DNA from 2 places in the Thermus sp. NEB1569 genome. Region 2 is predicted to be linked to the other one. Evidence: riboswitches for the same ligand, from Rfam matches in the RefSeq annotation. Region 2 holds a riboswitch; the other holds the start of a gene.
What was found. A riboswitch is a leader RNA that binds a small molecule or an ion and turns the genes downstream of it on or off. The one in region 2 is predicted to bind cobalamin.
Positions count from the first base shown of each region.

Region 1: another riboswitch for cobalamin. It lies ahead of MI302_RS07325 (ABC transporter substrate-binding protein); the one in region 2 lies ahead of MI302_RS06180 (acyl-CoA thioesterase).

Region 1 covers NZ_CP092445.1:1,264,284-1,278,826, reverse strand. Annotated here, with positions in the region: partial or broken gene MI302_RS07350 (ABC transporter substrate-binding protein) at 1-981, opposite strand, end outside; gene MI302_RS07345 (IS4 family transposase) at 982-2,073, opposite strand; partial or broken gene MI302_RS07340 (carbohydrate ABC transporter substrate-binding protein) at 2,161-2,301, opposite strand; gene MI302_RS07335 (ROK family protein) at 2,258-3,343, opposite strand; gene MI302_RS07330 (IS256-like element ISTth4 family transposase) at 3,401-4,621, shown strand; cobalamin riboswitch at 4,849-5,009, shown strand; gene MI302_RS07325 (ABC transporter substrate-binding protein) at 5,141-5,995, shown strand; gene MI302_RS07320 (iron ABC transporter permease) at 5,999-7,027, shown strand; gene MI302_RS07315 (ABC transporter ATP-binding protein) at 7,014-7,766, shown strand; gene MI302_RS07310 (hypothetical protein) at 7,747-8,061, shown strand; gene MI302_RS07305 (SDR family oxidoreductase) at 8,146-8,883, shown strand; gene MI302_RS07300 (serine hydrolase) at 8,893-10,059, shown strand; gene mntR (manganese-dependent transcriptional regulator MntR) at 10,041-10,712, opposite strand; gene MI302_RS07290 (DUF72 domain-containing protein) at 10,743-11,651, opposite strand; gene MI302_RS07285 (DDE transposase family protein) at 11,716-12,231, opposite strand; gene MI302_RS12120 (transposase family protein) at 12,252-12,806, opposite strand; gene MI302_RS07275 (DUF523 and DUF1722 domain-containing protein) at 12,897-13,841, shown strand; gene fni (type 2 isopentenyl-diphosphate Delta-isomerase) at 14,052-14,543, opposite strand, start outside.
Region 2 covers NZ_CP092445.1:1,044,500-1,059,042, reverse strand. Annotated here, with positions in the region: gene MI302_RS06235 (uroporphyrinogen-III synthase) at 1-217, shown strand, start outside; gene MI302_RS06230 (bifunctional precorrin-2 dehydrogenase/sirohydrochlorin ferrochelatase) at 214-864, shown strand; gene MI302_RS06225 (phosphoadenylyl-sulfate reductase) at 852-1,520, shown strand; gene MI302_RS06220 (sulfite exporter TauE/SafE family protein) at 1,521-2,261, shown strand; gene cobA (uroporphyrinogen-III C-methyltransferase) at 2,254-2,979, shown strand; gene sat (sulfate adenylyltransferase) at 2,982-4,034, shown strand; gene MI302_RS06205 (cobyrinate a,c-diamide synthase) at 4,172-5,485, opposite strand; gene MI302_RS06200 (protoglobin domain-containing protein) at 5,490-6,089, opposite strand; gene MI302_RS06195 (RNA-guided endonuclease TnpB family protein) at 6,245-6,856, opposite strand; gene MI302_RS06190 (helix-turn-helix domain-containing protein) at 6,974-7,324, opposite strand; gene MI302_RS06185 (alkaline phosphatase) at 7,558-9,063, shown strand; cobalamin riboswitch at 9,269-9,429, shown strand; gene MI302_RS06180 (acyl-CoA thioesterase) at 9,639-9,995, shown strand; gene metE (5-methyltetrahydropteroyltriglutamate--homocysteine S-methyltransferase) at 10,044-12,287, shown strand; gene MI302_RS06170 (ribonucleotide-diphosphate reductase subunit beta) at 12,271-13,239, shown strand; gene MI302_RS06165 (ribonucleoside-diphosphate reductase subunit alpha) at 13,254-14,543, shown strand, end outside.

The DNA.
Region 1 (14,543 bases), 220 kb from region 2:
TACGGCCCCGTGCACCAAAGAGCCCACGATGCGGTTGGACTTCCAGTCCTTCATGGCCGACTGGCCGTAGGCGTTGTACTTGGCGGGGTCGGAGTCCAGCCGGGCGGAGATGGAGCCCTTCAGGGGGTTAAAGGTGTCCTGGCCCTGCTTGGAGCCCACCAGCTTGAGCCAGTTGATGGCGTTTTGCCGGTTCTTGGCTCCCTTGGGCAGGCCAAAGGAGTCGGAGAGCATCATGAAGATCCCTTGGGTGCCGGGGGAGGGGGCCCAGGCGAAGTCCACACTGGGCTTCAGCTTCAGCGTGGTGCTCATGTAGCCGGCGGCCCAGTCGCCCATGATGTTGAAAGCGGCCTTGCCCTGGACTACCCGGTCCACCGCCTGTTGCCAGGAAAGCCCCGCGGCGTCCTTGTTGGCGCAATCCAGCACCTTGCCAAAGGTTTCCCATACGGCCACCGCCTTGGGGTCGGTGAACTTTAGCTTGCCGCTCCAGAGGTTATTCCAGCCGTCGGCTCCCAGGGTGGCCAGGGCCACGCTTTCCCAAAGGTGCTGCTGGGTCCAGTTCTCGCCCAGGGCCAAGGGTGCTTCAAGGCCCTTCCGCTTCAAGGTCTGGCAGGTGGCGAGGAACTCCGCCCAGGTCTTGGGCGGGGTCACCCCCCATTCCTTCAGCTTGGCGGGGATGTACCACATGACGTTGGAGCGGTGGATGTTGACGGGCACGCTCCAGATGCCTCCCTTGTAGGAGAGGAGGTCGATGAGGCCCTTGGGGAAGGCTTGGAGCCAACCCTCCTGCCGGAAGAGGCTGGTGAGGTCCTCCATGCGGTCGGCCACCACCCAGGTGCCGATGAGTTCCTGTCCGGCGTGCACCTGGAAGGTATCGGGCGGGTCACCGCCCAGCATGCGGGTCTTCAGGACCGCCTTGGCGTTCACCCCTGCCCCGCCGGTAACCGTGGCGTTGATGACCTCCACACCGGGATACTTTTGCTTCTATGTACACGTCAAAACCTCCATAGGGCATAACCCCAAGGGACTTCCGCGCCTTCCTCCCCCTGCACCCCAGAGGGCAAGCGCCCAAAGGGTGAGCAGGTCCAGCCCCGCCCGGAAGAGGCTCTGTCCCAGCCTCCCGTGCTTCTTGGGCCTCACCGGACGCACCCGGTGCAGCACAAGCCCCGTCCGAAACGCCCACACGAAGGCCAGGCTCAAGGGGACCAAAAGCCGCGAAAGCCTCTCCCCCCGCGTCACGTGCGTGGCCTCCAGGTCAAATCCCCGCCCCTTCAGGGCCCCAAAGAGCCGCTCTATCCCCCACCTGAGCCCGTACACCTCCAGCACCCGGTGAGGGTCCAGGTCCGTAGCCACAATCAGCCACTCCCGGACCCCAAGGCGCAACCCCACCACCCACATGCGCCGCCCGTAGACCCAGTACCGCCGCCTGGGCACCCGGCTCTCTCCCACCTTCAGGGAGGCAAAGAGCTCCCAGGCCCGAGGGCCCGAGCCCAACCGCCACATCCGGGTGTTGGCCTTGATTCGGATGCACCGGGGGATGCCCTTCTCCTCCAGGTACCGGAACCACGCCTCCCCTATGAACTCCCGATCCGCCAGGAACCCCTCCACCCGGAGGTGGGGGAAGTGGGCCCTCAGGAAAGCCAAGGCCCTCTCCATCAGGGCGATGCGTTCGGGGGTGGAGGAGTTGCCGTCGTGGGGAAGGAAGCTCCAGAACAGGGGGACGGCCAGGCCTTGGTACAGGAAGGCCAGCATCAGGAGGTTGACCTTGCTCTTCCCCAGCTCCCACTCGGTCCGGTCCATGACCAGGAGGAGCCCTTGGGGTCGGAGGAGGGCGAAGATGAAGCGGGCATAGCCCTCCCCGTCCAGCCCCGGCCAGGCCAAGAACCGCTGGAACCTTCGGTAGGCGGAGCGGGGGTCAGGGCTGGCTATGGAGCCGAGGGAAAGAGCGAGTCTGGGGCCGCTTGTGGTGCGGGCGGTGACCAGAGCCATCACCAGGGCGGCCAGGAAGGTGAGGCGCCTGAGGTCGGCCTTCCAGTATCGCTTCAAGGCGTTGATGAGTGGGGTAAGCTGTTCCATGGGGACCACCTCCTATGGGTACCTGCCCATCCACGTGGGCGCAGGTCCATCCTAAAGGGGTGGTCCCACGTTTTGACGTGTACTGAGCTTTTGCTTATAAAGCCGGATGAGGGCCTCGAGGGCCGGGCCTTCGTCTCCCGCCCACCAGGAGAAGATCTCCAGCTTGCCCGTCTGGGCCAGGGCGCTAAGCCCCAAGGCCACGCCGATCGCCAAAAGCCACTTCCTCATACCTACCTCCATTGCGACGTGGGCTTTCTGCCCACAGGCCGCCCAGCTCGAAAAACCTCACCAAAAAGAGGCTAGCCCCACCCACCGCCGGGGCCAGGTGACCATAAAGGGAAGGTTGCACGGGCAAGGAACGATGGGCTTCCAGGAAGGCATGGGCCGCCAAGGACTGGCGCAAGGATTGCTCCAGGTAGGGGAAGAACTCGGCTGCCTTGCCCCCTATGACCACCCGGGCCGGGTCGTAGGCCCCAGCCAGGTTGGCCAGGAAGCGGCCCAAGGCCTCGCCCAAGTGGTGGATGGCCTCGAGGGCCAAAGCCTCCCCCTGCTTGGCCTGCTGGAGCAGGGCCTCGAGGGCCCCCGCCTTTCCGCCCAGGGACCGGTAATGCTCCAAGAGGGCACCGAGGCCCAGTTCGGTTTCCAGGCACCCCACCCGGCCGCAGGCGCAGGGCTTGTGCCCCTGGCCGAGCCAGTGGCCCAGCTCCCCAGCGGCCCCACCCGCTCCCCGCAGGATCCGGCTATCCGATACCACCCCGATTCCCAAGCCCGTGCTGAGCACCAGGTAGGCGAGGTTAGCCTCGCTGTGAAAGAAGACCTCGGACAGGGCCGAGGCCTTGGCATCGTTTTCCAAGGCCGTGGGCAGGGGAAAGTGGGAAAGCAGGGGCCGGAGGTCCAGGTTTTTCCAGCCCAGGTTGGGGGCCAGGAGGAGCCGGTCCTCCACCACCACCCCAGGCAGGGTGAACCCCAGGCCCAAGGGCCCCGGTACATGGGGAAGAATCTCCTGCAGAAGCCGTTCCAGACGTTCCCTGGGACCGGCCTCCCGGGGGTGGCTCCATTCCTTGGCCCATAGAACCTCTCCCCGCCAGTCCAGGGCCAGAAGGACGGTTTCCTCCACCCCCAGTTCCGCGCCTAGGGCAAAGCGGGCGCCAGGGCGTAGGTGCAAGAGGGTGCCGGGCCGGCCCACGGGGGGAGAGGTAAAGGCCCCTTCCTCCAGAAGGCCCTCCTGTAAAAGCTCATCTATCAGGCGGCTTACCGCGCTTTTAGCCAAACCGGTAAGCCGGGAAAGGTCCGCCCGGGTCGTGTAAGGATTTATGTGTAAGGGTCCGTGTTTAATAGGGGGGCACACCTTAGCACGAGGAGGTGCCCCGTGGACCAGGATACCTTGCGGATCTTGCTGAGGGAAGCGGTGCGGGAGACAGTAGCCGAGGTTCTGCAGACGGTTCTGGAGCTGGACCGGACGGCCTTCTTGCAGGTGCACGGAGGCCGCAGGAACGGCTACTACCCCCGCAAGCTGGAGACCGCCTTCGGCCAGGTGGACCTGAAGGTCCCTAGGGATCGGGAATCTCGGTATTACCCGGCTTTCCTTAAGCCCTACGTCCGCCGCCTGGTGGACGTGGGGGAAGTGGCGGTAGCCCTTTACGCCGCCGGGGTCAGTCAGCGCAAGGCGGCCGAGATACTGAGCCTGCTCTTAGGCCACCGCTACTCCCACGAGACCCTGAGCGCCCTGACGGACGAGGTCCTGGAGGCGGCAGGAGCCTTCCGCACCCGGCCTTTGCCCGAGGAGATGGCCTTCGTCTACCTGGACGGGCTTTCCCTAAAGGTCTTCAGGGAAGGAGAAGGGATCGTACGGGAAAGCGTGTATGTGGCCCTGGGCATCGCCCCTAATGGGGAGAGGCGGGTCCTGGGGTTTTGGCTGTTGCCCACGGAGAGCGCCCTGGGATGGGAGGGGGTCCTGGGGGAGCTTTGGCAGCGGGGCCTGCGGCGGGTATTGCTCTTCATCACCGACGGGCTGCCCGGGCTTCCCGAGGCGATCCGCAGGGTCTACCCTCAGGCGGAGTGGCAGCGGTGCGTGGTGCACGGGGTGCGGTGGAGCCTGTCCCAGGTGCGCTCCCGGGACCGGGCCCTGCTGGCGGAGGACCTGAGGCGGGTGTACGGGGCGGAGAGCCGGGAAGAAGCTCTTGGGGCCTTGGAGGAGGTGAAGGCCGCCTGGGGTTCGCGGTACCCGGGGGTGGTGGGGCTTTGGGTACAGGATTCGGGGGCCTTCCTGCGGTTCTACGGGTACCCCAAGGTGCTTTGGCCGTACCTGCGGAGCACCAACCTGATGGAGCGGTTTATCCGGGAGCTACGGCGGGGGACGAAGGTGCGGGACCACAAGTTTCCTAAGGAAGAGGCGGTGTACAAGCTTCTTTACCTGGAGTCGGAGAGGCAGGAAGGGAGGTGGGCAGAACGGAAACTAAAGGGGTTCTCGGAGGTGAAGGAGGTGCTGGAGAAGATGCTTCAGGAGCGGTATGCCCCCCGTACACAGACTCTTACACATAACTCTTGACACGACCTCCGCCCGGGTAAGGGGGCCCCGCCTCAGGTGGGCCAGGATAGCCCGGCGGTTGAGCCTGCGGATTTCCCGCGTGTCCCCTTTGCGCATCCCAGTTCCTTTCCCTTTTCCCTTTAGTTCGTTCTCGGGACTAAGTAAATCACCCGTCCCCGAATGTGTCAAGCCCTTGCCTTTTTGCCCCATTAGGCTTAGCCTGGCCTTAAGGCCCGCTAGGGCCTCAAAGCCAGGTCCGTTGCCCTGGTGCCTGGGCGCGTAGTCCAGGCTTAAAGTGGGGAAGTCCGGTGCAAGTCCGGCGCTGTCCCGCAACGGTAACCGGCCATGCTTTGGGCTTAAGCTTCGCAGGCCGGAAGCCCGAATACCTGCCAGGGCCGCCCGCCAGACCCCGAGGCGGGCACCTCACGCGGATGGGGGAGCGATGGGGGTTTGCAAAGCCATTTGCGCCCCTGCCGCTTTCCGGCAGGGGTTTTCCCTACCTCCCCCGGGCCTGGCCCTAGCGGCCTTAGGGAGGTAGGCATGAGGAGAGTTCTTTCGGTTCTTTCGGTTCTTCTGGCGCTGGCCTTTGCTTTTCCCCTTACCCTCACCGACGACCTAGGGCGCACGGTCACGGTCAAGGCACCCCCAAAGCGCATCGTTACCATGCTCCCATCGGTGACGGAAACGGTCTGCGCCCTAGGGGCTTGCGACCGCATCGTGGCCACCGACGACTACTCCGACTGGCCCGAGAGGGTGAAGGCCCTGCCCAAGGCGGGGGGGCTTTACAATCCCAACCCCGAGTTCATCGTTTCTCTGAAGCCGGATCTGGTTCTGGTTTCCAAGTACGGGCGTTTGTACGAAACCCTGGAGCGGGCGGGCCTAACGGTGTATGCGGTGCGCACTGAGACCTACGAGGATATCTTCCGCACCACCCGTACCCTGGGGAAGCTTCTTGGCCTCGAGGCCCAGGCGGAGCGCCTGGTGGCCCAGATCCAGCGGGAGGTGTACCAGGAGGAGTCCCGTGCGGCCAAGGCCACGACCCGGCCCCGGGTTTACTATGAGATCGACCCCACTCCCTACACCGTGGGTCCGGAGAGCTTCATCGGGGTCCTGATCCAAAAGGCCCGGGGGGTGAACATCATCCCCAAGGAGCTGGGTCTTTTCCCCAAGATCGCCCCCGAGTTCGTGGTGGAGAAGAACCCCGAGGTGATCGTGGCCACCTACCCGGGTGCCCTGGAAACCATCCGGGCCAGGCCTGGCTGGAGCCGGGTGAAGGCGGTGCAGATAGGGCGCATCTGCGTGTTTACCGAGGGTCAGGATAGCCTCCTCTCCCGCCCAGGCCCCCGGGTGGCCCAAGGGCTTAGGCTTCTGGTGGATTGCTTCCATGGGCGTTAGGCCATGACCCGGGCCCTCCCCCTGGCCCTTAGGCGGAGCCTGGTCTTTTTCTGGCTCCTCCTCCTGCTCCTCCTGGCCCTGGTGCTGGGGGTAGCCATGGGGGCGGTGAGCCTGCCGCCGGGCGAGGTGCTCCAGGCCCTTTTGGGCCTAAAGGAGAATCCCATCGTCACGGAGATGCGGCTTCCCAGGGTCCTGGGGGGGATGCTGGTGGGGGCGGCCTTGGGGATGGCGGGGGCCAGCTTCCAGGGGCTTTTCCGCAACCCCTTGGCCGACCCCTACCTCATGGGCTCGGCGGCGGGGGCGGCCTTCGCCGTGGCCCTTCTGGCCAGCTTGCTGGGGGGCCTGGCCCCCGCCTTTGCCCAGCACGCCATCTTCCAAAGCCTGCCCCTTTCCGCTACCCTCTTCGGGTTCCTCGGGGCCCTCTCCGCCAGCTTCCTCACCCTGGTTCTGGCAGGGGGGGCGGCCCGGACGGGGGAGCTGGTTCTGGCAGGGGTGGTGGTGGGGAGCGTTCTGACTGGGGCCACCACCTACCTGATGATGCAGGACGCCGACCGGGTGCGGGCGGTCTTCGCCTACACCCTGGGCAACCTGGCCTTCATGGGCTGGCCTTCGGTGAAGGCCATGGTCCTTTTTTTCCTTCTGGCCCTTCCCCCGCTGTTGCTTTTAGGGCGGGTGTTGAACGCCCTCCAGCTGGGGGAGGAGGTGGCCCGGAGTATGGGGCTACCCCTCGAGGGCTTGAAACTCCTCCTCCTCCTTGCCGCAAGCCTGTTGGTGGCTGCTGCCGTGGCCCAGGCGGGGATCATCGGTTTCGTGGGCCTGATTACCCCCCATCTCCTCCGGCGCCTCTTGGGCGAGGATTACCGGTTGCTTCTGCCTGCTTCTGCCCTAGGCGGGGCGGTTCTCCTAACGCTGGCGGACCTCCTGGCCCGCACCCTTACCCGGCCGGCGGAGCTTCCCGTGGGGGTGGTGACCACTCTTCTCGGGGGGCCATTCTTCCTGTACCTGATGTGGAGGCGGCGTGGAAGGGCTTGAGGCCAAGGGGATCGTGGGGCCCTATGCCCTCTTAGGGGTGGGCCTGGCCGTAAGGCCGGGGGAGTGGGTGGCCCTTTTGGGCCCCAATGGATCGGGGAAGAGCACCCTTCTGAGGGTTATGGCGGGGCTCCTCCGGCCCAGGGCAGGGGGGGTCTTTCTGGAGGGAAAGCCCCTTCGGGCCTATGGAAGCTATGCCCGGGGCCGGCTCCTCGCCTACCTGCCCCAGGGAGGCCCCTACCCGGAGGGGCTCTTGGTGGAGGAGGTGGTGCGTCTGGGGAGGCTTCCCCACCTGGGCCTTTGGGGGCGGGAAGGGCGGGAGGATGTGGAAGCGGTGGAGTGGGCTTTGGAGGTTACGGGGGCTTCCCGTTTCCGGGGCCGGTACCTGGGCAGTCTTTCCGGCGGGGAGCGCCAGCGGGTTCTTCTGGCCCGGGCCCTGGTGGCTAGGCCCCGCTACCTCCTTCTGGACGAACCCACCACCTTCCTGGACCTGGAATACCAGGGTGGGCTTCTGGCCCTCTTCCAAAACCTGGTTGCCAAGGGGATGGGGATTCTTTCCGTCCTTCACGACCCCAACCAGGCGGCTTTGGCCGGACGGGTGGCGGTGTTGAAAGGGGGACGGCTTTTGGCGGAAGGAAGGCCGGAGGCGGTGCTCACGGAAGCCCTTCTGCAAAACCTCTACGGCCCAGGGGTGCGGGTGGCCCACCTCATGGGGAGGCCCCATGTCTACCTGGACGGATAGGGCTAGGCTCTACATCCGGGGCCGGGCTTTCCTCCTGGACCTAGGGGAGGAGGTGGCTTTTTACACGGAATCCGGACCCAAGAGGGCCCGCTACCTCCTGGTGGGTAAGCTTTCCCTGCCCGAGCGCCTGCGGCTTGGCCTGCCCCGGGAAGGAGTTCTCCACTACCCTTTGCCGGTGGACCCCTTGGCCTTTGAGTGGGAGGGGGAAACCCTGATCCTTCCGGGGCTCAGGGTGTATCTGGGAGGGCCTCCGGCCTTTGTGGAAACCCCTTACTACGCCTGGCGGCTGGGGTGAGGCCAAGAAGCCCTTGACGGAAACCCCGCCACGGGGTAGGGTGAACTTACCGACCGTTCGGTCGCCAGACACAGGAGGTGGCGGATGCGGCTAAAGGACAAGGTGGTGCTGATCACGGGAGCGGCCCACGGGATCGGCCGGGCTACCCTGGAGCTGTTTGCCCAGGAGGGGGCCAGGCTGGTGGCCTGCGATCTGGAGGAGGAGCCCCTAAGGGAGGCGGCGGCGGCCACGGGGGCCTTGGCCCTTCCCATGAACGTGGCCGACCCGCTTTCCGTGGAGAGGGGATTCCAGGAGGCCCTTCAGGCCATGGGCCGCCTGGACGGGCTGGTGCACTATGCCGGCATCACCCGGGACAACTTCCACTGGAAGATGCCCCTCGAGGACTGGGAGGCCGTGATCCGGGTGAACCTCACGGGAAGCTTCCTGGTGGCCAAAGCGGCCTCCGAGGCCATGCGGGAGCGCAACCCTGGTTCCATTGTGCTCACCAGTTCCCGGGTGTACCTGGGTAACCTGGGGCAGGCCAACTATGCGGCTTCCAAGGCGGGGGTGGTGGGGCTGACCCGGACCCTGGCCTTGGAGCTTGGCCGGTGGGGGATCCGGGTGAACGCCCTGGCTCCGGGCTTCATTGAGACCCGGATGACGGCTAAGGTGCCGGAGAAGGTGCGGGAGAAGGCCATCGCCGCCACCCCTTTGGGGCGCACGGGGAAGCCCATTGAGGTGGCCTACGCTGCCCTTTTCCTGGTTTCGGATGAGTCCAGCTTCATTACCGGCCAGGTCCTCTTCGTGGACGGGGGTAGAACCATCGGCGCTGCTCCCGCTTGAGAGGCGAGCATGGACTTTTCCCGACTAGATGAATTCTTGAAAAGGCAGGTGGCTGAGGGTCTTCTTCCCGGGTACGTGGCCCTGGTGGCCCGGGGGGGAGAGGTGATCTACCAGGGAGTGGGGGGGTATCTGAATCCGGAAAGGGCTCTTCCCATGCGGGAAGACGCTCTTTTCCGCATCTACTCCATGACCAAGCCATGGGTTTCCGCCCTAGCCCTCACCTTCGTGGAGGAGGGCAGCCTTTCCCTTCTGGACCCTGTGGAAAAGTACCTGCCGGGGTTCGCCGGGGTCAAGGTGGGGCGGGAAGTGGGGGAGGAGGTGGCCCTCGAGGCCCTTAGGCGGCCCCTCACCGTCTACGACCTCCTGCGCCACACGGCGGGCTTTACCTATGGGGTCTTCTTCCGCTCCCCGGTGAAACGGCTCTACCTGGAGGCGGGGGTGGATCGGTTTGACCTTCCCCGGGAGGAGTTCCTTACCCGCTTGGCCTCTTTGCCCCTGCGCTTCCAGCCGGGAGAAGCCTTTGAGTACGGGCTTTCCACCGATGTGCTGGGGCATCTTTTGGAGGTGCTTTCGGGGAGAAGCCTGGCGGAGCTCTTGGAGGAACGGGTGTTCGCCCCCTTGGGGATGCGGAACTCGGGCTTTCTGGCCAGGGATCCCACCCGTTTGGCAAGGCCCTTCCCCCAGGACCCGGAAACGGGTAGGTCCATCCGCCTGATCCCCGTGGAGGCGGAGCCCCCCCGGTATGCGGGGGGCCTGGGCGGGGTAAGCACGGCCTGGGACTACCTGCGGTTCCTGGAGGCCCTGCGCATGGGCCGGGGTGTGTTGCACCCGAGCCTGTGCCGCCTCATGACCCAGGACCACCTGGGTCCCCTTTACGAAGCCGGGTTGCGGCGGGGCTTGGAGTACACCCCAGGTCCGGGTTACGGCTTTGGCCTGGGGGTGGCGGTGCGTTTGGGCCCTGGGGGTCTGGCGCCGGGAAGCCCCGGGGACTTCTACTGGTGGGGGTTTGCCGGCACGTATTTCCTGGTGGATCCCGCCCTGGAACTGAGCGCCTTGCTTTTCACCCAGGCCCCCAATCTCCTTTCCGTGCTGGAGCCGGAAAGGGCTCTTCACTCCCGGCTTGGGCAGCGGCTTGGCCTGGCCTTCCGCACCCTGGTTTACGGGGCCCTTTCCTGAAGGGCCTCTACCCCAACGGCCTGGGCCAGCTCCTCGGGAAGGCGCAATACCTCCCCTGCCATTTCGATGCCCACCCCGTCTCCTTTCTCCACCACCCTAAGGACCTTTCCGGGAACCAGACCCAGCTTGGCCAGGAGGTTGAGGGTGCCCCGGTCCTGGGCCAAGGCCCGCACCACCCGGGCCTCCCCTAAGGGAGCCTGGGAGAGGGGGAGGGCTGGGGCTTCCGGCAGGGCCAGGTCCTTGGTGGGGATGGGGTCCCCGTGGGGGTCAAAGGGAGGGTGGCCTAAGAGCTCGGCGATCCTTTCCTCAAAGGCCTCGCTGATCACGTGCTCCAGCCGTTCCGCTTCCTGGTGGACCTCTTCCCAACCGTAGCCGAGGGCCTGGTGCAGGTAGGCCTCGAGGAGCCGGTGGTGCCTTAGGACCTCCAGGGCGATCCGCCGCCCGGCCTCGGTGAGCCGGGCCCCCTGGTAGGGGGCATGCTCCACCAGGCCCAAGGCGGTGAGCTTCTTGAGCATCTCCGTCACCGAGGGGGGTTTAACCCCCAGGCGCTCGGCAAGCGCTTGGGTGGGCACCGGGCCTTGCCGCTCCGCCTCCAGGAGGAAAAGCTGCTTCAGGTAGTCCTCCTGGGCCTCGGACAGGGGAGGGCGCGTCATCCCCCTCAAGGTAGCATGAAACCCTAGGGGTTAAAGAAGCTTCTTGGCCCAGGGAGGAGGGCCTAGGCCCAGGAGGCCTTTAAGCCCCAGGGCTGCCTCCACGCCCTGGGTGCCATAGTTGTTGTTAAAGATGACGAAAACCGTCTCGGCCTTCTCCGCAAGGGTCAGGGTAGCCTGGGCCAGGTCTTGAAGCTCCTCCTCTGAGTAACGCCAGTTGAAGCGCTCGTAGGGCTTTTGGTGAGGGCCTTTCCAGGACTCTGCGTTTCTTCCGTGGCATCGAAGCACCGCCACGGGGTGGGTGGGTTCCAGGACCCGGGGTGGGGCCTCGGGATGGAGTGGGGCATCCACGCTCACGTGGATGAGGCCGAGCCGCTCCAGTTCCTTCCTCACGAATCCCCAGGCCACGTACCACCTGGGGTTGCGAAACTCCACCGCCACCCAGTAGCCCTGGGTCCTCTCCGCCAGGCGCTCCAGGTAGCGAAAGCTTCGGGGCTTGGGTTCGGTCCAGGGTGGAAGGCCGAAGTGCAGGTACCCCAGCTTGCCCGCCTCCCTTAAAGGGGTGATGGCGGCGAAGAAGCGGTTCCAGGCTTCCTCCAGAACCTCTTGGGGGATTTTCCGCTGGGCCAGGTGGCCTTCGGTTTTGGGGAGAAGGGAGCGAAGGTCCTTGGGAAGGGTGGCGGCCTCGAGGCCATGCCCGGTAAAGGCGGAAAAAGCCTTCACGTGGAAGAGAAAGCCCGCTGGGGTCCTCTCTGCCCATTTCGCCACCACCTCCCGCCGGGGTAGGGCGTAGAAGGTGCTGTCCACCTCCACGGTGTCAAAGTGCTCCGCATAGTAGCGGAGGCGCTTCTCGGGATGGTGGCGTACCTCGGGAGGATACCACCCGGAGGCGAGGAGGGTGGGGTCGGTCCAGCTTGCCGTGCCCACGCGGATTTCCGCCACCTCTCCATTCTACCCCTTGCCCAAGCCCCCTGGGGGCCGCCTTGGGCTGCCACAGACTTGACCGCTATACCGCATAGAGCCCCAGGAAGCGCAGGGCGGAGAGGGGGTTGAAGGAGAAGGCCTCCAAGGCCGCCTTCTTCTCCCTGACCCCTTGGCGGTGAAGCATGGAGACCAGAAAGGCCCGGAGGGCCGCCAAGACCTGTGCCCCCACCCCCCGCACCTGGCAGGCATCCTCGTGGAGGAGAACGTCCCGTACCCAAAAGGACCGGTTCTCTACCTCCCACCGGTAAAGGAGAAGCTCCCCAAGCCGCCTCGCCTCCGCCTCCTCGGCTCCCAAGCTGGTGAGGGCGTAGCTCACCGTCCGCCGCACCTCCCCCGTCCCCTTGTGCCTCACCTCCCGCTCCATCCGCACCACCTGCCGGCACCCGGGAAAGGCCCGCACCTCTTCCGGCAGGTAGGGGGAAGCCCAAACCCGGTAGGTCCACACCTCCCCATCCCGCACCAGATTCCACACCGCCTCGGTCTCGCCAGGAAGCCGCCTCTCCTCCATGCCCTTGAACACCTCCAAGGCCCACTCCAAAAGTTCCCCCTGGTTAGCCTTCAGGACAAAGAGGTACGCCCCCCTTTTTGCACCACCTTCCCCGCTAACTCCGGGTACAGGTACCCCGCGTCCCCCACCACCACCTTCCCCTTGAGCCCCTCCGCCCCCAGGCGGTCCAGGAGCTCCAAAAGGGCTTGGTCCTCCCTCCCCTCCGCCCGGGCCTGGGCCAGGGTGGTATGGAGGTGCAGGGCCAGGACCTCCACCAGCTTCACCTGGGCGCTTTTCCCCTTGCCGCTTCCCCGCAGGTGCTTCCCGTCTACCACCAGGACTTCCCCAAGGTCGGCTTCGGGGAAGACCTGGAGGAGGGCCGCTTGGAGCTTTTCAGGATCCAGGCGGTGAAGGAGAAGGGTGATGGCGGTGTGGCCTGGGGCCTTGCGCAGGCCCAGGTGGGGCAAGAGGTGGGGGTTGGCGCGGGCGAAGCGTTCCACGCCCCTCAGGGAGTCCACGCGGGAAAGAAAAGCCACCAGGATGAGGGCCAGGAGGCCCCAAAGGGGGTACTGCCGGTTGCGGGCCCGGGGGTCGGGGATCTGGGACAGGGCTTCGCGCAGGGTCATGCCCCCTCTTTACTCCAGGAGCCGCATATAGGTCAAGTCTGGGGCTGCCAGGGCCCGCGCCCCCCTTCCGTCGCCCGGTACCATGGGGCCATGGAGCCCTCCTGGCCCAAGCCTCGCCTGGTGGTAAGCGCCTGCTTGGGGTTCGCCGCTGTGCGCTATTCCGGGGAGCTCATCCCCGACAAGGGGGTGGCGGCCCTGCGGGAGCACGTGGACTTCGTTCCCGTCTGTCCCGAGGTGGAGATCGGCCTGGGGGTGCCGAGGCCGGTGGTGCGCCTGGTGCGGGGGGAAGAGGGCGCGAGGATGGTCCAACCCCGGACCGGGGAGGACCTCACCGAGAGGATGCAGGCCTTCGCCCGGGGGTTCCTCGAGGGCCTGGGCCAGGTGGAAGGCTTCCTCTTAAAAAACCGCTCCCCCAGCTGCGCCCTGAAAGACGCCAAGGTCTACGCCCATCCCGAAGGGGGCGGGGTGGTGGGGAAGGGGGCGGGCCTCTTCGCCAGACTCGTGGAGGAGCGTTTCCCCCTCCTCCCCAAGGAGGACGAGGGGCGGCTCACCAATGCCAGGATCCGGGCCCAGTTCCTCACCCGGGTCTTCGGCCTGGCCAGGCTCCGGGAGGCGCAGGACCTTTCGGGCCTTCAGGCCTTCCACGCCCGCTACAAGCTCCTCCTCATGGCCTACAGCCAGAAGGAGGCGAGGGCCCTGGGCAGGCTCCTCGCCGAAGCCAAGGGAAGGCCCTTCCCCGAGGTCTTGCGGGCCTATGAGGAGGGCTTCCTGCGGGCCACGGATAGGCCCTACCGCCTCGGGGCCATGGCCGACGCCCTCCTCCACGCCTTCGGGCATTACAAAAGGGCCCTTTCCCCCAGGGAGAAGGCCCACTTCCTGGACCTCCTTTTGGACTTCCGGGAGGAGCGCCTTCCCCTCGAGGCCCCCCTTGCCCTCCTCGCCTCCTGGGCCCGGCGCTTCGCCGAGCCCTACGTGGAGGCCCAGGCCCTCCTGGAGCCCTATCCCCGGACCCTGATGCGCGTTTCCGGGGCCTAGAGGGAGGGGAAAAGCGGTCCTTGAGGTGGGCCAAGCCCCCACCTCAGGGCCTCTCCTGGGCCCGGAGGGTGGTATCCCTTCCGGGGGCGCCAAAGGGGAAGGCGGCCTGGGGAGGCGGGAAAGACCCTCATGCCACCCCATGCAGGCTTGGGCCTGCATGGTTTGGGGAACCCGGAAGCGCAGGAACCAAAAGTAAAGGGTATCGCCACCCTACGCCGCCTCCACCCGCCCCCGGGCCTCCTTAGGCGTCCTTGCCCCGATGGCGAAGAGGGCCACCCGGAGCTCCTCCAGGTAGTCCCGGATCCAGGCCGCCACCCTCTCCGCCCCTTCCAAGGCAGGCCTCAGGAGGGGCCGCGCCACCGCCAAAAGGTCCGCCCCTAGGGCCAGGGCCTTGGCGGCTTCCGTCCCCGTGTACACCCCGCCCGAGGCCACGAGGGGGAGTTCGGGCAGGACCTCCCGGACCTCCAGGATGGCCCTCGCCGTGGGGATCCCGATCTCGCAAAGCTCCGGGTGGCGCACCTCGCCGAAGCGCACCCACTCCTCCACCCGGGCCCAGCTCGTTCCCCCGGCCCCGGCCACGTCCACCGCCGCAAGGGGGAGGCCCCGGAGGGCGAGGGCCGCCTCCCGGGAGAGGCCGTGCCCCACCTCCTTCACCAGGACGGGAAAGGGGAGGGGGAGGAGGGCCTCGAGCCTGGCAAGAAG
Region 2 (14,543 bases):
TGTAGCCGCCATCCAGGTGGAATTCCTGTTTGAGGGAGCCCGGAACCCCTCGGACCTAAGGAAAACCTTCCAGCACGAGGTAAAGGCCCTGGCCGTGGGCCGGGTTACCGCGGATGCCTTAAGGGAGTGGGGGGTGCAGCCCTTCTACGTGGATGAGCAGGAGCGGCTAGGAAGCATGCTCCAGGGCTTCTTACGCCTGTACCGGGAGGTGGCATGACCTACTTTCCCCTCATGCTGAACCTGAGGGACAGGCCGGTTCTCCTAATCGCCGGCGGCCCGGAGACGGGGGCCAAGCTCCAAGCCCTCTTGGAGGCCCAGGCCCAGGTTACCGTCCTGGCCGAGGAGGACCATTGGAATCTGGCAGACTTGGCCAAGGAGGGAAGGATCCGCTGGCTTCCCCGAGGTTATCGGGAAGGGGACCTCGAGGGCTTCTTCCTGGTGGTGAGCCATCCCCGGGACAAGGGGATCCATCCCCAGGTAAAGGCAGAAGCGGAAAGGCGAAGAGTGTTTTTGGTGGCGGTGGACGACCCGAAAAACGCCACCGCCATCCTCCCCGCCGTGGTGCGAAGGGGAGAGTTGGTGGTGGCCCTTTCCACCTCTGGGGCTGCCCCTGCTTTGGCGGTGCGCCTAAAGGAGCGTTTTCTTCGGCTTTTGGGTCCAGAGTACGGGGAACTTGTAGCCTATCTGCGCCGCCTTAGGCCACGGATAGCGGAGATCCCCTGCTTCGAAGAGCGCAAGCGGCTTTGGTACCGCCTAGTGGATTTGGCCTTAGAGGAACTTGACCTGGATCCGGAGGCCGGCCTGACCAGGGCCAAGGAAAAGGTGGAGGAAGTGCTTGCGGAGGTCCAGCCATGGACAAGGTAACAAGCGCCAAGGCCCTTATCCGGGACGCCCTAGCAGAAGGCCAAAGGCCCTGCTTCACGTGCAGTTTCCAAGCAGAGGACGTGGTGGTGCTCCATCTCCTCTTGGAGGAGAAACCCGACATCCCCGTCCTCTTCCTGGACACCGGCTACCACTTCCCGGAGGTCTACGCCTACCGGGATGCCCTAAAGGAGAAGCTTGGCTTCCAGCTCATCAACCTCTCCCCAAGCCTTTCCCGGGAGGAGCAGGAACGCCTCTACGGGAAGCTCTACGAGACCGACCCCACCCGCTGCTGCCAGATCCGCAAGGTGGACCCGCTATTCCGGGCCCTCGAGGACTACGACACCTGGTTCACAGGGCTTAGACGGGAGCAGTCCCCCACCCGGGCCAACCTAAAGCCCGTGGAGGAAGCCCTTCTGAAGAGCGGCCATCGCCTGAAGAAGGTGAGTCCCCTTTACGACTGGACCCTCAAGGAGGTGTTTGCCTACCTGGCCGTGGCCGACCTGCCCTACCTGCCCCTTTACGATCAGGGCTACCTCTCCATCGGTTGCGCCCCCTGCACGGCTAAGCCCCTAGACCCCAAGGACCCCCGCTCCGGCCGTTGGGCGGGCAAGGGCAAGCTGGAGTGTGGAATCCATCTCCACCCAAAGGAGGCATAGATGGCCTTTCTTCTGGGCTTCCTCATCGCCTTCGCCATCGGGATCACCGGGGTGGGGGCCGGCACTATCACCGCCCCCCTCCTCATCCTGGGCCTGGGCCTTTCCCCGGAGATCGCGGTGGGCACGGCCCTTCTCTTCGGTTTTCTGGTCAAGGTTCCCGCCGGCGCCGTCTACCTCTTTAGGCGCCAGGTGGCGGGTAGGGTGCTGGGCCTCCTCCTTTTGGGGGGGCTCCCCGGGGTCCTGCTGGGCAGCCTCCTCCTGGTTCACCTTAAGGGGGCCAAGGACATGGTCCTCCTCCTGGTGGGGCTCACCGTGGTGGTTTCAGCGGGACTTGGGCTCTACCGGAGCCTAGCCCGGCTAACCCTAAGCCGGGAACGGCCCTGGCTCCTGCCTCCCGCCGCCTTCGGGATTGGCCTCGAGGTGGGCTTCTCCTCGGCAGGAGCAGGGGCCCTGGGCAGCCTCCTCCTGCTCTACGCCACCCGCCTTACCCCCCAGCAGGTGGTGGGCACGGACATCCTCTTCGGCCTGGTCCTCTCCCTGGTGGGGGGTGGGGTGCACCTCCACTTCGGCCAGGTGGACCCAAAGCTCCTCCTTTCCCTAAGCCTAGGAGGGATCGTGGGGGCCAGCCTGGGGGCCCTCGTGGCCACCCGCGTGCCCAAGCAGCCCTTCCGGGTAGCCCTCCTCCTCTGGCTTCTCTTCATCGGTGCTCAGCTGGTCTGGCGGGGGGTGGCCCATGGCTAAGGTCTACCTGCTGGGAGCCGGGCCAGGAGATCCCGACCTCCTCACCCTCAAAGCCCACCGGCTCTTGAGGGAAGCCCCCGTGGTCCTGTACGACCGGCTGGTAGATGGCAGGATCCTTTCCCTAATAACCGGAAAAAAAGTGGATGTGGGCAAGAGGGAGGGGGAAAGCGGTAAGCAAGAAACCATTCACCGCCTCTTGCTTCATTACGCCCGGGCCTTTCCCTATGTGGTCCGGCTTAAGGGAGGTGACCCCTTCGTCCTTGGCAGAGGCGGGGAAGAGGCCCTCTTCCTGGCTACCCATGGGATAGAGGTGGAGGTGGTGCCTGGCGTGAGCAGCATCCTGGCCACGGGGCTTCCCCTTACCCACCGCGGTTTGAGCTCGGGGTTCGCTGTGGTCTCCGGCGTCCTGGAGGATGGGGGTTACCCGGACCTGAGGGCGTTTGCCCAGGTACCCACCTTGGTGGTCCTCATGGGGGTGAAGAGGCGAGCGTGGATCGCCAAGGAGCTTATCCGCCTCGGCAGAAGGCCGGATGAGCCCACCCTCTTTGTTATGGAGGCCACCACCCCAAGGGAAAGCAGGGTGCCGGCCACCCTGGAAGACGTGGCGGAGGGGAAGGTCGAGGTGGCCGCCCCAGCGGTCTGGGTGATCGGCAAGGTGGTGGAGGTCTTTGACATTCTCCAAAAAACACCACAGGCTTGGGCCCTTGCGGAGGTTTGACCATGGTGGAAACCCTACCCCAGGTGACCATTGGCGAGGACGAGCGGCTGGACCTAGAAAACCTGGCCACGGGAGCCTTCCACCCTGTGCGAGGCTTTATGACTCGGGAGGAAACCCTTTCCGTGGCCCAGGAAATGCGCCTTCCTTCGGGAGAGGTTTGGACGATTCCCATCCTCCTCCAGCTCCAGGAGCGACCCCGGGTGGACAAGGGGGATCAGGTGATCCTCATGCACCGGGAAAAGCCGGTGGCCCTTCTCCAGGTAGAGGACGCCTACGAGCTGGACCTCAAGGCCCTGGCCCGCCAGGTTTTCGGTACGGAAAGCGAGGCCCACCCCGGGGTGAGGAAGCTCCTCGCCAAGGGGCCCTACGCCCTTGGGGGGCGGGTGGAGGTGCTGGCCTGGAGACCCCGGTCTGCACAGCTGGAGAAGACCCCTGAGGAGATGCGGGCCTTCTTCCGGGAAAAGGGCTGGAAGAGGGTGGTGGCCTTTCAAACCCGCAACGCCCCCCATCGGGCCCACGAGTACCTAATCCGGTTGGGACTGGAGCTGGCCGATGGAGTTCTAGTCCATCCCATCCTGGGTGCCAAGAAAGAGGACGACTTCCCCACAGAGGTCATCGTTAAGGCTTACCAAGCCCTCATAGAAGGCTTTTTGCCCCGGGAACGGGTGGCCCTGTTTGGCCTTGCCACCCCGATGCGCTACGCCGGCCCCCGGGAAGCGGTATTCCACGCCCTTGTGCGCAAGAACTTCGGGGCCACCCACTTCCTGGTGGGCCGGGATCATGCAGGGGTAGGAGATTTTTACGATCCTTACGCAGCCCACCGCATCTTTGACCAGCTTCCCCCCTTGGGCATCGAGATCGTGAAGGTGGGCGCGGTCTTCCACTGCCCCGTCTGTGGGGGTATGGCCTCGGAGAGAACCTGTCCAGAAGGGCACCGGGAAAAGCGGCTAAGCATCAGTATGACCAAGGTACGAGCCCTCCTGAGGGAGGGCAAGACGCCACCCCTCGAGCTGGTGCGGCCCGAACTCCTCCCGGTTCTGAGGGAAGGCTTCTGATGCCATCCTGCTTGGCTCCGTTCGTAGGCCGTACCGTTTTGCGGGGGTTGTTTTGTGCGTTGGGGTACCCTATGCCGAGTGTGGCGGCTTCTTGTGCTTTAATTCACGATTCACCACGCTTGTGCCCTCCCTCTCCGCTAACCTTCTGCAAACTGCAAAAAGCGCGCAACCCCTCGAGGCCAGGCCGGCAGGTACAGGTGGACAAAACTCCCCAGCACCCGCCCATCCGTATAGCCCTCCCTCTCCCCCGTATCCAGCCGCCGCCAAGCAGCCATCGGAGAAGGCTCCATCCGGGCATAGTGGAACTCGTGCCCCTTAACCACCTCCCCCCTTCGCGCCCAGGGGTTATCCCTTAAGGCCTCCACCTCCCGGTAGCCCAGCACCGGATGCTGGGCCATACGGGCTTCCCCGGGAACCAAGCCCACCATGGGGAAAACGTTTCCCTCCACCCAAAGCCCCTGGGAGAGGTACATGTACCCCCCGCACTCGGCCACGATGGGGCCGGGAAAACGGCGGATAGCCTCCCTTATGGCCCGGTTTTCCGCAAGCTCCCGGGCGTAGAGCTCGGGGTAACCGCCCCCCAGGAGAAGGGCCTGGGCCTCGGGCAAAGCCGGGTCCTCTAAAGGGCTAAAGGGAACAAGCTCAGCCCCCAGGGCCTCCAAAAGCTCCAGGGCCTCAGGGTAGTAGAAGCGGAAGGCCTTATCCCACGCGTAGGCCACCCGGACCCGGGGAGGCCTCCTATCGGGAAGGAAGGGCAAGGCCTCGGGCAGGGGCGGGGCAGCGGCAGCCAGGCGCAGGATTCCTTCAAGATCCACCTGGAGAGCCCGGGCCAGGGCCTCGAGGGGCGGCCGCACCTCCCCCGCCAGCACCAGGCCCAGGTGGCGCTCGGGGACTTCCAAACTAGGATCCTGTGGAAGCCAGCCCAAAAGGGGCAGGCCCACCTGGGACAGGGCCTCCCGCAAAAGCTCCGCGTGACGGGCCGAGCCCACCCGGTTGGCAAAGACCCCCACCACCTGGACCGCGGGGTCAAAGGTGCGAAAACCCTGGACCAAAGGGGCGATGGAGCCCGCCATGGCGGAGGCATCCACCACCAGGACCACGGGAGCCCGCAAGAGCCTGGCTACCTGGGCGGTGGAGCCCTCCTTTCCCAAGGGGTCTTTGCCATCGAATAGACCCATCACTCCCTCCACCAAGGCCAGGTCCGCCCCCTTAGCCCCGTGCTGGAAGAGGGAAAGGAGCCCCGAGGGGTCCAGGAAAAAGCCGTCTAGATTGTACACCCTGCGCCTCGAAGCGGCCTCGAGGTGGCTGGGATCCACGTAATCCGGCCCCACCTTGAAGGGCTGGACCTCAAGACCCCGCTCCCCAAGAGCCTGGAGGAGGGCCAGGGCCACGGTGGTCTTTCCCGCCCCCGAGTGGGGGGCGGCCAGGACCAACCGGGGAAGCCTCAGCATGGCCTTAGCCTGGAGAAAGGCTCGCCAGGAGGCGGGCTGCTTCCTCCTGGGCCCTTTGCAGGAAAACCCCCACCTCCACCCCTTCCACCTGCGCCAGGGCCTCGAGGTAGGCGTGGAGATAGCCTTCGGAGATCAAGGCCATTACGGTAAAGCCCAGCCGGCGCCAGGCATCCGCCAGGACCTGGGCTTCCTCCTGGGAAAGGTGCTCCCGGGCCAGGCGGGAGACGGTATCCACCACCCAGTTCCACATGGCGGCCATCATGGCGTTGGTCACCCCCCGGCGTACGTGCACCAGCCCCACCAGGGTCTGCCAGGCGAAATACTGCCCGTTAAAGGGGCCCTCCACGGTGCGCAGGTACCAGTCCCTTAGGGTCTTCTCCCGGGCTGGCCTTTCCCCTTCCCGGAAGATGGCCCGGGTGGCGGGGTGGGCGAAGAGGGTGTCGTAGAAGCCCTGGACCACGGCGTCCACCCAAGACCTCATGGCCTCCTTGTGGCGGGCAAAGGTCTTGGCGTCCTCGAGGGGGCGGAAACGGGCGGAGGGGGGAAGCTGGGACCAGAACTCCTGGGCCAAAGCGTAAAAACGGCCGAGGCTCTTGTCGGTCATGGGTACCATAGTGACGACTCCCCGGACTAAAGTCCAGGGCTTCTCGGGGTGTTTCCCTGCGGGAAAGCACGCAGGGTCTCCCCCGAAGGCCCCGTCCAGGCCTTTGCCAGGATGTTTTGAGCGGCGGCCACATCCCGGTGGAGAAGCGTCCCACACTATGGACAGGTGTACGCCCGCACCCAGAGAGGCTTCTTCTCCCTATGGCCGCACACCGGGCAGTCCTGGCTGGTGTACTTGGGGTCTACCTTGATGACTCGCCTACCAGCCAAAACGCTACCGCTTGCGCGGTGAGCTTCCGCTTTGTAGGCGAGGATTTGGAGAAACTGGGCCCAGCCCGCATCCTGTACGCCCTTGGCTATATGGGAGCGGGAAAGGGCTTGAACGTTCAGGTCTTCGTGGACGATGGTTCCGTAGCGGTTTACCAGCTTCCTGGCTACCTTGTGGTGGAAGTCTTTGCGCTGGTTGGCGATCTTGCGGTGGAGCTTGGCTACCTTGAGCCTGGCCTTCTTCCTGCGGTTGCTTCCCTTCTTCTTCCGGGAAAGCTCCCTTTGGGCCTTGGCCAGCTTCTCCTCGGCTTTCTGGAAGTGGCGGGGAGCCTCTACCATCTCCCCCTCCGAGGTAACGAGGAAGTGGGGGTTGGTACCCAGGTCTATGCCGATGGCCTCCTCGCTTGGAGGCAAAGGCTTGGGGTCCACCTCGGTGATGAAGATGATGTACCAATGCTCGCCTTCCCGCTTAACCGTCGCCGTCTTGATCTTCCCTTCCAAAGGGCGGTGGAGCTTAACCTTGACGGAGCCAATCCCGTAGCTGCTTTCCCGTCAGGGAAACACCTTGAGGAGCACCCGCTTCCCGCCCTCCTGGAGCTTGACCCCGGTTTCGTAGGCCTAGGGGAAGGTAAAGGAGTCGTAGCGCCCCTGCCCCTTGAAGCGGGGGTATCCCGCTTTCTGTCCCGCCTTGAGCCTCCGGAAGAAGCCCTGGAAGGCTTTGTCCACCCGATGAAGAACATCCTGGAGCACCTGGGAGTGGACCCTTTTGTACTGGGGCAGTTCCTCTCGTATCTGGGGCAGGTACCTCTTCTGTTGGTAGAGGCCGACACTTTTCCCGGCCTTCTTGTAAGCATCCCTACGCTCCTGCAAGGCGGCGTTGTACAGCTCACGGCAAAGCTCAAGGGTGCGCTCCAGGTCTTTCACCTGGGGCTTGGTGGGGTAAAGGCGGTATTTGAAGGCTTTGCGCATGGCTGGCTTCTTCTACACAGTACCAAATCCGTGTCCACCTGTGGTGGACGTGGGGGAGCTATGCGGCCGCGTGCGGCCGCAATCCCCGGTTTGGTCAGCCTGTGTCACGCGTTAGCGTATCTTGAGGGCTATCTTGGAAACCGGGGGATTATAGCTCCCCCACACCCCCACTTTTCTCTAACCCTTGACCCGGCTATGACACAGGGTGCCTAGCCTACTCTTGGAGGTGAGCCATGAAGCGAAGGGATATCCTCAAAGGCGGTTTGGCGGCAGGAGCCCTGGTCCTTCTCCCCAAGGGTGGAGCCCAGGGAGCACCCCAGAACGTTCCCAGCCTCGGCCGGAGGTACCGGAACCTCATTGTTTTCGTCTATGATGGTTTCTCTTGGGAAGACTACGCCATCGCCCAGGCCTACGCCCGCAGGCGCCAGGGGCGGGTCCTTACCCTGGAAAGGCTCCTGGCCCGCTACCCTAACGGGCTCATCAACACCTATAGCCTCACCAGCTACGTCACCGAATCCAGCGCTGCCGGCAACGCCTTCTCCTGCGGGGTCAAGACGGTCAATGGCGGTCTAGCGGTACATGCCGACGGCACCCCCTTAAAGCCCTTCTTTGCCGCAGCCAAGGAGATGGGGAAGGCTGTGGGGCTGGTGACCACCACCACCGCAACCCATGCCACCCCCGCCAGCTTCGTGATTTCCAATCCCGACCGCAACGCCGAGGAGAGGATCGCGGGCCAGTACCTGGAGTTTGGGGCCGAGGTCTACCTGGGAGGCGGGGATCGCTTCTTCAACCCCGAGAAGCGCAAGGACAAGAAGGACATGTATGCCGCCTTCGCTCAGGCAGGCTACGGAGTGGTCCGCACTCCCGAGGAGCTGGCCCGCTCCAACGCCAGCAAGCTCCTTGGCATCTTCTCTGACGGCCACGTGCCCTACGAGGTGGACCGCCGCTTCCAGGGGGTGAAGGTACCGAGCCTCAAGGAGATGGTGCAGGCCGCCTTGGCCCGCTTGGCCGCCTACCGCAATGGGTTTGTCCTCCAGGTGGAAGCCGGGCGCATTGACCACGCCAACCACCTCAACGATCCCGCCGCCACCTTGTGGGATGTGCTGGCGGCCGACGAAACCCTGGAACTCCTCACCGCCTTCGCGGACCGGAACCCCGACACCCTCCTCATCTTGGTATCCGACCACGCCACGGGCACGGGGGCCCTGTACGGAACGGGCAGAAGCTACCTGGAAAGCAGCGTGGGCCTGGACCTCCTGGAAGGCCAGAAGGCCAGCTTTGAGCACATGCTGCGTGTCCTAGGGAACAACCCCGACCCCAGCCAGGTAAAGGAAGCCTTCCGGACCATGAAGGGCGTGACCTTGGAGGACGCCGAAGCCCAGATGGTGGTGGAGGCCATCACCAAGAAGGTCCACCGCCCCGATGGGGTGCGCTACGGCGTCCAGCCCAGCAACACCCTTTCCTGGGCCATGGTGCAGAAGGACGCCAAGAAGCCTGACCGGCCCAACATCGGCTGGAACTCCGGCCAGCACACGGCAAGCCCGGTGATGCTGGCCCTTTACGGCCAGGGCCTCCGCTTCCTCCCTCTGGGCCTCTTGGACAACACCCATGTCTTCCGGCTGATGGGCGAAGCCTTGAGCATTCGCTACCAGAACCCGGTTATGTCCGAGGAAGAGGCCCTCGAGGTTCTCAAGGCCCGCCCCGTGGGCATGGCTCACCCCGAGGACATCTGGGCCTAGGGCCATGCTCCCCTGAACCCCTTAAACGCTCTCGGGGCAGGAAACTTGGCAGATGCTCCTTCCTTCAGGCCGCCACCTTAGGCGGCCTGTTATATTTTGGCTCCGAGGCACGTCCCACCAGGGCTCCTCGGACAAATCCCCGATTCCCAAAAGGGGAAGCCTAGGCCTATTGACCTGGGATTCAAGATATGGTAGCTTCACTGGTAAGACACCCAAGACTTAGGGTGTCTTGGCCGCGATGCCAGGCCGACAGGCCTGGACGCCACCAGGCGGTGGGGGAAGTCCGGTGCAAGTCCGGCGCTGTCCCGCAACGGTAACCGGCTCTGTCCGGAAGCCCGAGTACCCGCTTCGCGGCCTTACCCCGTAGCCCTCGAGGCAAGGGTGAAGGTGGTGATGCCTGTGGGACCTTAGACTCCTAACCCCCCAAAACCCGGTGGTCCAAGGACCTTGGGCCAGGCGACCTTAGGCAAGTTCTTGCCCAGCACGGGGTTACTCCCCTTGGGCAGGTAGAAGGGATGATTTAGCTTTTACGGGCCCAAAGACGGCCCTGGAGGTCCGTGGTGAAGGAAACGCGCATGGTCTACCCGGTTTTCCCTGGGGAAACCAACCATTACGGGACCCTTTTTGGCGGCACCGCCATGGCCTGGATGGACCAGGCAGCCTTCGTGGCCGCAACCCGCCACGCCAGGCGCAAGGTGGTGACGGTGCACTCGGATGCGGTGGACTTCAAGCGCCCCGTGCCCCTGGGCTCCATCGTGGAGCTTGTAGCCCGGGTAATAGAGGTGGGCCGTACCTCCATGCGGGTGGAGGTGGAGATGTGGGTGGAGCCCATAGAGGTGGGTAGGGAACCCTACCTGGCAGCTAAGGGCGGATTTGTGCTGGTGGCGGTGGACGAGGTGGGGCGGCCGGTTTCCGTTCCCCCTCTTTCCTAACTCCCAGTGGGCCACCCTACCCTGGTCATGGGAAAGTTGAGGTAAGCGATGCGGGAAAAATTCCATGCGTCTTTAGAAGGCAACATCCGGACCCTGGCTTTTGGCCTTCCCCGGCTGGGCCCTAACCGGGAGTACAAGCGGCTTCTGGAAGCCTACTGGCAGGGCTCCTTGCCGAGGGAGGAGTTCCTCCAGGCCCTCGAGGACCTCGAGGGTCTCAGGATGGCCACCTATCGGGAACACGTGGACCTTTATCCAGCAGGGGAGCTCAGCCTGTACGACCCCATGCTGGACCTGGCGGTGGCCCTTGGGGTCTACCCCGTGGAACCTTTTGACCTGGAAGGCTATTACGCCCTGGCCCGGGGCAAGGGGGCCCTTCCCCTTAGGAAGTGGTTTGGCACCAACTACCACTACCTGGTCCCCCGGCTTCCGGAAAAACCCCGCTACACCCCCAGGCGGGGCTTTTTCCCCTATCCTGTTGGCCAAAAAACCCCAGGCTCGGCGGAAGGCCTTCCCACCCTGCTCGGTCCCTACACCCTTCTGCGCCTGGCGCAAAACCCCCCCGAGAGGGTGGAGGACCACCTCGAGGCCCTGGTGGAGGCCTATGCGGAGCTTCTTGAGCCTTTTGCCGGCACCCTCTTCCTCCTCCAAGAACCGGCCCTGGGGTTGGATGGGGTGGAACGGGACCTACCCCACCTCCTGAAAGCCTATGCCGCCTTGGCAAAGAGGGTACCTTTGGTCCTTCTCAGCTACTACCTGCCCCCGGCTTCGGAGGTGGTTCGGAGCCTGGCCAACCTTCCCTTGCGGGGCCTTGGGGTCTTCCCGGTAGGGGAAGCCCTGCCCAAGCTACCCCCAGGAATGGCCCTGGTCCTAGGGGTGGTGGAGGGGCAAGGCGTGTGGCGAACCCATCTCCTGGCCCTAGGAGGGATCCTGCCCCTGCTAGAGGGGCAGGAGGTCTGGCTGGCCCCTAAGGCCCCCCTTTTCCATCTGCCCTGGCGGGTGGATGAGCCCTTGCCCAAGGCCCTCGAGGGCCGGCTTGCCTTTGCCGTGGAAAGGCTACAGGAACTTTCCCTCCTCAAAGAGCTCTTGACGGATGGGCAAGGCCCAGCAGGCCACCTCGAGGCGGCCACCTCGCCCTCAAGGGCATACCAAGCCGCCAGGGCCTGGTACACCCCGCCTCCCGCCTGGGAGCTCCACCCTTCTCCCCCACCTCCCCCTAGGCCCCCCCTGGAGGTGCGGCGCCAGGCCCAGCAAGACCTCGGCCTCCCCCCCTTCTCCACCACCACCATCGGCAGCTTCCCCCAGACGGGGAAGCTCAGGGAACTTAGGAGGCGCCTGCGCTCAGGGAAGCTGGACCAGGCCACCTACTGGGAGAACATCAAAAAAGCCATCGAGGAAAACATCCGGTTGCAGGAGGAGCTGGGCCTGGACGTCCTGGTCCACGGGGAACCCGAACGAAGCGACATGGTGGAGTTCTTCGCCGAACGCCTACAGGGCTTTTTCATCACCCAGAAGGGTTTCGTCCTTTCCTACGGAAGCCGGGTCTGGCGCCCTCCCATCCTCTTTGCCCCTCCCCGGCGCCAAGAACCCCTGGTGCTTCGGGAAACCCTCTACGCCCAAAGCCTAACCGCCAAGCCCGTGAAGGCCATCCTAACCGGCCCCATCACCCTGGCCGCCTGGAGCTACCTGCCGGAAGGGGTTAGCTTCCCTGAGGCGGTCATGGCCCTGGCCGAGGCCCTAAGGCAGGAGGTGCGGGACCTGGCCGCCCGTGGAATCCGCTTTGTCCAGGTGGACGAGCCAGCCCTTCTGGAAAAAATGCCCCTCAGGCGGGAAGAGCAGCCCAGCTACCTAAAACTTGCCCAGGAGGCCTTCCATCGGGTGGTGGGCGATCTGGAACCCAAGGTACAGGTGCACCAGCACCTCTGCTACTCCGATTACGCCGCCTTAAGGCCTTTCCTGGAGGCCATGGACCCCGACGTGGTGAGCGTGGAAGGAGCCCGGCAGGACCCAGCCTTCCTCCAAAGCCTTAAGGACCTTCCCCTAGAGATCGGGCCCGGGGTATTTGATGTGCACACGCCAGAGGAAGCCACGGTGGAGGAGATGCTCACCCGCCTCCAGGGCTATCTCAACTTCTTTTCCCCGGCCTCCTTGTGGGTAAACCCCGACTGCGGTCTAAAAACCCGTAAACCCCAGGAGGCCATCTCGAACCTCAGGAACATGGTGGAGGCCGCCAAGCGGCTTCGCCAAGCCCTAGGTGGAAAATCCCCAGGAGGTGGCCATGCTCACCGAACCTAGACCCCACTACCGGCCCTACCAGTACCCAAAGCTCCTGGCCTACCGGGACGCCATTCGGCACAGCTACTGGCTCCACACGGAGTTCAGCTATGCGGCAGACGTCCAGGACTACGCCCTGGCGGATCCTGAGGTGCGCTCGTTGGTGGAGCGCTCCCTTCTTGCCATCTCCCAGGTGGAGCTTTCCGTGAAGCTCTTCTGGGCCAAAGCCTACGAGGTTTTCCCCAAGCCCGAGATCGCCGAGGTGGGCATGACCTTTGCGGAAAGCGAGGTGCGGCATGCCAACGCCTACGCCCACCTCCTGGACCTCCTCTCCCTGGAAGAGCGCTTCGCCCAGGCCCTCGAGGAGCCAGCCCTAAGGGATAGGCAAAAGGAGCTTTCCCAGGTCTTGGCCCGCTCGGGAAAGGGGGACCTCAGGGAGTACGCTAAAGGCCTCCTTCTCTTCTCCGCCTTTACCGAACACGCCTCCCTTTTTTCCCAGTTCTACGCCCTCATGGCCCTAAACAAACGCCTCGGCCGGTTCAAGGGCATCTCCAATGCCATCGAGGCCACCAGCAAGGAGGAAAACCTGCATGGGCTATTCGGGGTGGAGCTTCTTCGCATCCTAAAGGAAGAGCGCCCCGACCTCTTTGATGCCTCCTTCACCGAGGAGGTCCTCAAGCGGGTCCAGGCTTTCTTCCAGGTGGAGGAAGCCCTCTTGGACTGGATGTTTGCCAAAGGGGACACGGAAGCGGTGGGGCGGGATGAGGTCTTGGAGTTCCTGAAATGGCGGTACAACCAAGCCCTTTCCCTCCACGGCTTCCCCGCACCCTTCACTGTTAAGGAGGAAGCGCTTAGGGACACGGCATGGTTTGACCTGGAGCTTTTGGCGGACAAGGAGGTGGACTTCTTCAACAAAAGGAGCGTGGCCTACGCCAGGAGGGTGCAAAGCTTTGACCCGGACAGCCTGTTCTAAAGAGGGGGACGAGGATGCTAAAGACCAAAAGGGAGTACAAACCGTGGTACTGGGCCAACGAGTGGACCCGCCTCTACATGAGCCGGGGCTACCTTCTCCCTGGGGTGACGGTGGAGAAGAGGGTGAAGGAAATCGCCGACCGGGCGGAGGCCCTGACCCGCATCGAGGGCTTCTCCCGCAAGTTCCAGGAGTACATGGCCAAGGGTTGGTACTCCTTGGCCACCCCCATCTGGGCCAACTACGGCCTCAAGCGGGGTCTCCCCATCTCCTGCTACGGCACCTACGTGGAAGACGACACCGCCTCCATCCTGAGGGCGGTGGCGGAGATCGGCATGATGAGCAAACAGGGTGGGGGCACCTCGGTTTACCTGGGAGCCTTGCGCCCAAGGGGAGCCCCCATCCGGGACAACGGGGAGAGCAACGGCTCCTACGCCTTTGCCTCCCTTTTCGACCGGGTGATCGAGGTGTTCAACCAGGGTTCCACCCGCCGGGGGCAGTGCGCCGCCTACATCCCCATAGAGCACCCCGACTTTGAGGAGTGGCTCAAGATCCAGCGGGAGGGGAGCGAGATCCAGTCCCTCTTCTTTGGGGTCACCGTGGGGGATGCCTGGATGGAGGAGATGATAGGAGGGGATAAAAGGAAGCGGGAAAGATGGGCCCAGGTGCTGAAGAGCCGGGCCGAAGTGGGCATCCCCTACCTCTTCTTCCGGGACAACGCCAACCGCCAGGCTCCGGAGATCTTCAAGAAGTTGGGGAAAACCATCCACGCCTCCAACCTGTGCACCGAGATCATGCTCCCCTCAGGACCCGATGAAAGCTTTGTCTGCTGCCTTTCCTCCTTAAACCTCCTCCACTTTGACGAGTGGAAGGACACCGACGCCGTGGAAACCTTGACCATCTTCCTGGATTCGGTGCTGGACGACTTCATCGAGAAGGCAGAGGGGATTCCCTACATGGAGCGGGCGGTGCGCTTCGCCAAGCGCTATAGGGCCATCGGCATCGGGGTCTTGGGCTGGCACAGCTACCTGCAGTCCCAGGGGATACCCCTGGAGAGCGCCGAGGCGATCTTCCTCAACGGCCTGGTGTTCAAGACCATAAGGGAGAAAGCGGAGGAAGCTAGCCGCTGGCTCAGGAAGCGGCACCCTGAGGACGAGCTGGCCGAGGTCATGGAAAGGCGCAACGCCACCCTCCTGGCCATCGCCCCCACCAAGAGCAGTTCCTTCATCCTAGGCCAGGTTTCCCCCTCCATCGAACCCTACACCAGCAACTACTACCTAAAGGACCTGCAAAAGGCCCGGGTCCCC